3 regions of the Noviherbaspirillum sp. FW303-A3 genome follow, and region 1 is predicted to be linked to each of the others. Evidence: predicted binding sites of a transcription regulator. Region 1 holds the regulator's gene; each other region holds the start of a gene.
What was found. The regulator FNR, encoded in region 1, switches genes on or off when oxygen is low (the NO sensors DNR and NnrR bind a similar motif). The targets are predictions, from matches to a motif close to TTGATNNNNATCAA.
Positions count from the first base shown of each region.

Region 2: AC3WOY_RS01620 (hemerythrin domain-containing protein) is a predicted target of FNR. The motif match lies at 994-1,007, and genes of this name have one in related genera.
Region 3: AC3WOY_RS06915 (TraR/DksA family transcriptional regulator) is a predicted target of FNR. The motif match lies at 1,146-1,159, and genes of this name have one in related genera.

Region 1 is NZ_JBYTAZ010000001.1:219,068-221,329, forward strand. It holds gene AC3WOY_RS01045 (class I SAM-dependent methyltransferase) at 1-851, opposite strand, end outside; gene fnr (fumarate/nitrate reduction transcriptional regulator Fnr) at 1,107-1,871, shown strand; gene AC3WOY_RS01055 (hypothetical protein) at 1,931-2,188, opposite strand.
Region 2 is NZ_JBYTAZ010000001.1:346,586-348,847, forward strand. It holds gene AC3WOY_RS01615 (NAD(P)H-dependent flavin oxidoreductase) at 1-863, opposite strand, end outside; gene AC3WOY_RS01620 (hemerythrin domain-containing protein) at 1,174-1,620, shown strand; gene AC3WOY_RS01625 (DUF2249 domain-containing protein) at 1,617-1,853, shown strand; gene AC3WOY_RS01630 (hypothetical protein) at 1,856-2,262, shown strand, end outside.
Region 3 is NZ_JBYTAZ010000001.1:1,423,382-1,425,643, forward strand. It holds gene cydB (cytochrome d ubiquinol oxidase subunit II) at 1-295, shown strand, start outside; gene AC3WOY_RS06910 (translational machinery protein) at 270-644, opposite strand; gene AC3WOY_RS06915 (TraR/DksA family transcriptional regulator) at 665-1,069, opposite strand; gene AC3WOY_RS06920 (methyl-accepting chemotaxis protein) at 1,247-2,262, opposite strand, start outside.

The DNA of each region.
Region 1 (2,262 bases):
TGCAGCGACGGAATCGATCCTCCGGCGCGGTACTGGAAACTGACGCGCAGGGTGTCGCCCGCATCGACCTGTACCGGTTCGCCCAGCGGCAGGACCATGTAATGGTTCAACCAGTCGATGGTCGTGCCCTGCTTCATGAGCACGGCCAGGATATTCTTGGTGATGAAGCGCAGCGCATTGACACAGCCCGACTGTGTCATCGTGAAACACCCTTCCCACTGGATCGTCTCCGCCGTGTCCTGGCTGAAGTCGAGGACACTGTATACAGAAGGCTGCGCCAGTTCGATACTGCCTGCCTGGATGTGCGAAGGCTCCTGGAACTGGACGATCGGCGCCTGGTAGCCATGGAAGTCATATGCCTGCTGGAGCGGCTGGACAGCCATGATGGCAGCCTCCGGCAGGAAAACCGGGAGTTTGCCGCCGAAACGCGCGCGATAGCGGCGCTTGAATGCTTCAATCATCTGCACCTGCTTTTCGCGCAGCATGCCGACGTGGATCATTTCGCAGATCACGACGTCCACCGGCTCGGGCGGCAGGTATTCGAAGGCGTCGGCGTGGATGACCTCCACCCTGTCCCCGCCCTTGTTCCGCGCCAGCAGGCGGCGCGCCTCGGCAACCAGCTCGGGGTTGAACTCGACGCACCAGACCTTCTCTGCCTTGGCAGCGGCAAACCATGACAGCACGCCGGTGCCGCCTCCCAGCTCCAGCACCTTTGCCCCCGGAAAAACAGCGGCGTCGATGGCTGCCTTGAAGCCGTCCATGCGCCGGGCATCCATCAGCATGTTGTGGTGGTAGTGCAGCGGGATGAATTGTCCCAGATAGCAGCTCTCGATCTCGCGTTCGGTCAGCATGTGTCTCCCTGTGGATGTGGGTAGATGGGTGCAAGCGCGAAGCCTGCGTAATGCTGTACATTATCGTCCCGCGTCCGAAAACCAATTCCGCAAGATGCACCGGGATTGCCATCCTGTTCACCTATTTTGCGCAAGGTGGCACGAGGTTTGCATGACATTGCTTGACCTGGCTCAATTCAAGGCCATAACAGCAATAATTCTTAAAGTTTGGAAAAGGGCTCGAAAATGATACTGCACCGCCTAAATCCTGCCGACATGACACAAACTATCCCGTTCCCGCCGCCGCAGCAGCAGACCGCTACCGTGCATGAGCTGCGCGCCCGCTGCTCGGCGTGCAGCATGCACCAGTTGTGTCTGCCGATGGGATTGAACGAGCTGGACATGGCGAAGCTGGACCAGATCATTGGCCGCCGCCGCAAGGTGCCCCGCGATGCCCACTTGTACCGCGTCGGCGATCCCTTTACCAACCTGTACGCTATTCGCCTGGGCCATTTCAAGACCCACCAGATCAACCCGAGCGGCGACCAGCAGATCACCGGTTTCCAGATGGCCGGCGAACTGCTCGGCATGGATGCCATCAGCACCGACCGCCACCACTGCAACGCGATTGCTCTGGAAGACAGCGAAGTGTGCGAAATCCCGTTCGCCCGTCTGGAAGCGCTGTTCGCCGAGATGCCCACGCTGCTGCATCACTTCCACCGGATGATGAGCCAGGAAATTACCCGCGAGCAAAGTGTCATGCTTTTGCTAGGAAATATGCGTGCGGAACAACGTTTTGCGGCATTCCTGACGAATTTGTCCGCACGTTATTCGGTACGCGGCTACTCGTCCACCAGCTTCCAGCTGCGGATGACGCGTGAAGAAATCGGCAACTATCTCGGCCTGACCATCGAAAGCATCAGCCGCCTGCTCTCCAAGTTCAAGAAGCAGGGCTGGATCAAGGTGAACAACCGCGAACTGGAATTGCTCGATCCGACCACCCTCAAGGCAGTCGCACAAGGGACGCAGTCCTGCGCCTGAGCGCGCAGTAGCCGCCAAAAAAGAAGGCGAGCGGCGCATGGCGCCCTCGCCTTTGTTTTTTACAAGCCCCGGAAGTTGCGCCTGCCTGCCGGCGCCTCATTGGGCACGGCCATCAGGTAGAAAGTAAGCATGCTGGCAAGTGAACAAAACAGCCAGAAGCAGAAGAATCCGATGCTGTAGACCGCCAGGGGCTTGATGTCCGGGTATGTCCCGAACAGCGACAGGTCGTAGGGATCGAACATCGAGAAGAAGAAACCTTCCGCGACGATTGCCACCAGAAACGACGGCCACAAGACGACCATCATTAGTCGCGCCATCAACCTACCCTCCTTTCACTCCGAACAATCGGTGTAAAGCTGTACCGGGATCCAGCACTAGTCATTTCCCACTT
Region 2 (2,262 bases), 130 kb from region 1:
TGCTTCGGGCCGGCCTTGCTCTGCAGCTTGGCTTCCTTGTCGAGGTAGTTCATCAGCCACGGCGTGCGCACGCCGCGCGCCGGCAGGCCGGCCACGCTCATGAAGGTGACGATGTCTTCCGGCTTGGCTTCGGCCAGGATCTTCTTGAAGTTGATGTGCGCGTCGCCTTCTTCAGTGACGGCAAAGGCGGTGCCGAGCTGGATCGCGCTGGCGCCCATCTTGAACAGTTCGCGCACCTGCTCGTGCGAATTGACGCCGCCCGCTGCAATCAGCGGAATGCGCTCGCGCTCGATGCCGAGTTCCTTGAACAGTTCCAGCGTGCCTTCCAGCACGGCGGGGAAGGCGAAATGCGGCGCATCCACATCTTCCGGCTTTGCCGCGCCGAGGTGACCTGCTGCGAACTTCGGGTTTTCGATGACGATCGCATCCGGCAGACGGTTCTTGCGCATCCACTTTTTCATGATGAGCGAAATGCCGCGCACGTCCGACAGGATCGGGATCAGGGCGATGTCGGGATAGTCGACAGTGAGTTCGGGAAGGTCGAGCGGAAGGCCCGCGCCGACGACGACGGCATCGATGCCGCTCTCGCAGGCCTGCTTCACGTAGGACGCGTATTCCGCGACCGCACGCATGATGTTCACGGCGACCATGCCGTTGCCGTCTGCGATGACCTTTGCTGCCTTGATTTCGCGGTCGAGCGCGATCAGGTTGACGCGGTCGATGAGTTCCTTGTTGCGCGACTTGCCGGTCTGCGCCATCAGGTCAGGATGATGACGGCGCAAATCCACGCTGGAAATGGTGCCGATACCGCCGAGGCGGGCAACGTTCCCGGCGAGCCTGTGTGCGGAAACACCGACGCCCATGCCTCCCTGGACAATAGGAAGCAGGGGCCGACCCCTGACGTTAAAAGTATCAAAAGCAGTCTTCAGCACAGAGGTCCTTCCAGTTCCAGTAAGCAACGACGGAATGTAGCAAATGCGAAATCCAATTAGTTTGATCTCAGTCAAGTAATCCGGACTAGGCGGCATTGCAAAAAGATTGTCCGGCATTTATGGCAATTTTGATCACTTTAGTCGCGAGCTCACCTTGCATTCCTTAACCTGAATCAAGGATTGCCATTTGACGCCGGAGTCACAATCCGCTACACACATCCTCCCGCACAGAAAGACCGAAATGGAAACAATTTCCCGCCACCTCGGCACTGATCACAAGCGTTGCGACGACTTTTTCGCCCAGGCGGAAACGGCGGTAGCAGCAACCTTGTGGACTAATGCCGAATTGGCAATGAGCGCGTTTTGCGAAGCCCTGGAACAACATTTCGCCATGGAAGAACAAGTCCTCTTTCCTGAATTCGAAGAAGCCGTCGGCAGCCGCGAAGGCCCGACCGCGGTCATGCGCATGGAACACGGGCAGATGCGCGAGATCCTGTCCATGCTGAACGAATGCCTCGGCAAGCGGGATGCAGACGGATTCCTCGGCTACTCGGAGACACTCAACACGCTCATGCAACAGCACAACATGAAGGAAGAAGGCATCCTCTACCCGATGACCGATCGTGTGCTGGATGGACAGCAGGAAAAGATCATCAGCACGATGCGCGGGATTGGAGTCGCATCGTGAGCGCAGAGCAACCCGACCTCGAGATCGACGTCTGCGGGCTTGAACCGCCGGAACCGATGGAGCGCGTGCTCGACGCGCTCGGCAGACTGCTCCCGGGCCAGCGCCTGCGGGTGCTGATCCCGCGCGAACCTTATCCGCTCTATTCCATCCTCGACCGCAATGGATACCTGCACGAGACGACGTGCCGCGAGGATTTCCTGTACGAAGTCCTGATCTGGCCAAAGGGCGCATAGGAATGCAGCGCGTCCTTTCCTTCGAGCAGACGCCGTCGCTCGCGGTGCCGCTGCGGTTCTTCCTCACGGCGCCCGCGTTCGCGATCCTCGCGGGTGTGCTGCTGCTCTGGAGCGGGACGGACATGTTCGTATCCCGCTGGACGCCGGAAACCCTCGCCTTCACCCACCTGCTTACTCTCGGCTTTCTCGGCATGTGCATGATTGGTGCACTGCTGCAGATCCTGCCGGTGGTGGCAGGAATTGAAATTCCGTACACACGTCACACCGCCGCCTGGGTCCACGGCCTGCTCGCCACAGGAACGGCGGCGCTTTCAGCGGCCTTCCTCGCGGGGTCGCCCGCGGCATTCAGGATTGCCCTGCTCCTGCTCGGCTCCGCGTTCGCCTGGCTGCTGATGAGTCTTCTGCGGCG
Region 3 (2,262 bases), 1.2 Mb from region 1:
GGCGACGCTGCTGCTGGCATGGCTGTGCTGGCGCGGTATCCGGAAGAACCAGGCCATCGCGCCGTTCGCATCGGCCGTCGGCCTGTTCCTGCTGGCTTACGCGGGGCTGGTGATTTCGAACGCGCCCTACCTCGTGCCGCCGTCGGTCACGCTATGGGATGCGGCGGCCCATCCCTCGTCGCAGGTCTTTTTCCTGATCGGCGCATCGATCCTGATGCCGCTGATCCTGGTGTATTTCGTGTTCGTGTTCTGGCTGTTCCGCGGCAAGCTCAAACCGGGAGAGGGGTATCACTGAAGTGCTTGCGGGCCCAGGGCACCATTTCCTCGTCGCTTGGGCGGTCCACCGTTTCCAGCGCCACGATCCTGTCGGCCACTTGCGGATAGCCCCGGCGCAGGTGGACCAGCAATTCCAGGCGCTCGAAACCCGGCCCGAGGATCAGGATGCCGTCGGCGTCGCTGATGGCTTGCGCGATATCGTCGAAGTAGCGTGCGGTGTCGGGCGCATGGACGCTTCGCTCCGCAGGGACGGTCCCGGGCGCGGGCGCATAGGTCTTGATGATTTCGGTTTTCACGAGCGCGCGGTTGAAACGGCTCACGCAAGCCTGGTCGTAATCGATCCATACGACCACATGATTGAACGACATACAGTTTTCCTTGATACGAGTTAGAGAGAAACGCCGTGGCCCAGCCCGTGCTGCTTCTCATAGGCCTGCTGGCATTTCACGCAACTCATGGCGGTCGGCAGCGCGTTGAGGCGTGCCGCGGGAATCTCCTCCCCGCAGTCGACGCAAATACCGTAGCTGCCGGACTTGATGCGCGCCAGGGCCGCGTCGATATCGCGCAGGCGCACCAGTTCATGGCTCAGGAGCGCGATGTCGGTATCGTTGAGCAGGTCGGCCTCGACCCAGTCGCCAACGGCTTCGAGGTGGTTCAGCAATGCCAGCTTGCCGGGCTCGCCTGCGGAATGAAGATGCTCGCGGATGTCGGCGAGCACGGATTCGCGTCCGGCGAGCAGAACCTTTTCCATGCTTTCCCTGGCATCCGCGCCAGCGTGGCTTGGGGCATTCACGTTGTCCTCCTTGCAACCTCGCATGTCAGTGCGGGGACTCAGAATGCAGCGTAAGGGATTTTTCCGGATGCAACGAATGACCTAAATCAAGCTTGTCCCACTCCTGCCCGATTCTGTCGATGCAAACAAAAAAGGCCGCAACGGATGCGGCCTTTCCGGGTAATCACATGGAATGGATCAAAACTCTTCCCAGTCGCCGTCATTGCCGGAACGTGCCACGGCGACCTGCCTTGCCACAGGAACAACCGCGGTGGCGCGCGGCTTCGGCAGCGGAACCACGCGCGCCTGGACCGCCGCTTGCACGACGGGAGCCGGCGCCTCCATGCCGCCGAGCTTGAATACGCTCACCACATGCGCCAGGCTCGACGCCTGCTCCTGCAGCGACGATGCCGCGGCGGCAGCTTCCTCGACCAATGCCGCGTTCTGCTGCGTGACTTCGTCCATCTGGTTGATCGCCTGGTTGACCTGCTGGATACCGTCCGTCTGTTCCTTGCTGGCCACCGAGATCTCACCCATGATGTCCGTCACGCGCTTGACGCTGTCCACGATCTCTTTCATCGTCGCCCCGGCCTGGTCGACCAGGCGGGCGCCGGTATCTACCTTCTCGACCGAGTCGTCGATCAGCAGCTTGATTTCCTTGGCCGCCGCCGCCGACCGTTGCGCAAGCTGGCGCACTTCCGTGGCCACGACCGCGAAGCCCTTGCCCTGCTCACCGGCACGCGCCGCCTCGACGGCGGCATTGAGCGCGAGGATGTTGGTCTGGAAGGCGATGCTGTCGATGACACTGATGATGTCGACGATCTTCTTCGCGGACTCATTGATGGATCCCATGGTCTGGACCACTTCGGAAACCACCGCGCCGCCCTTGACCGCGACTTCGGATGCCGATGCCGCGAGCTGGTTCGCCTGGTAGGCGCTGTCCGCGTTCTGCTTGACGGTCGAGGTCAGCTCTTCCATCGAGGAGGCGGTTTCCTCGAGCGAGCTGGCCTGGGTTTCGGTGCGCGCCGACAGATCAAGGTTGCCGGCGGCAATCTGGCGCGATGCCGTGGCGATCGTTTCCGTCCCGCCGCGCACTTCGCTGACGATGCGCACCAGACTCTGGTTCATCTCCTTGAGCGCCTGCAGCAGTTCGCCGGTTTCATCGGATGTCGTGACCTTGATGTCCTTGGTCAGGTCGCCGGCCGCGACTGCCT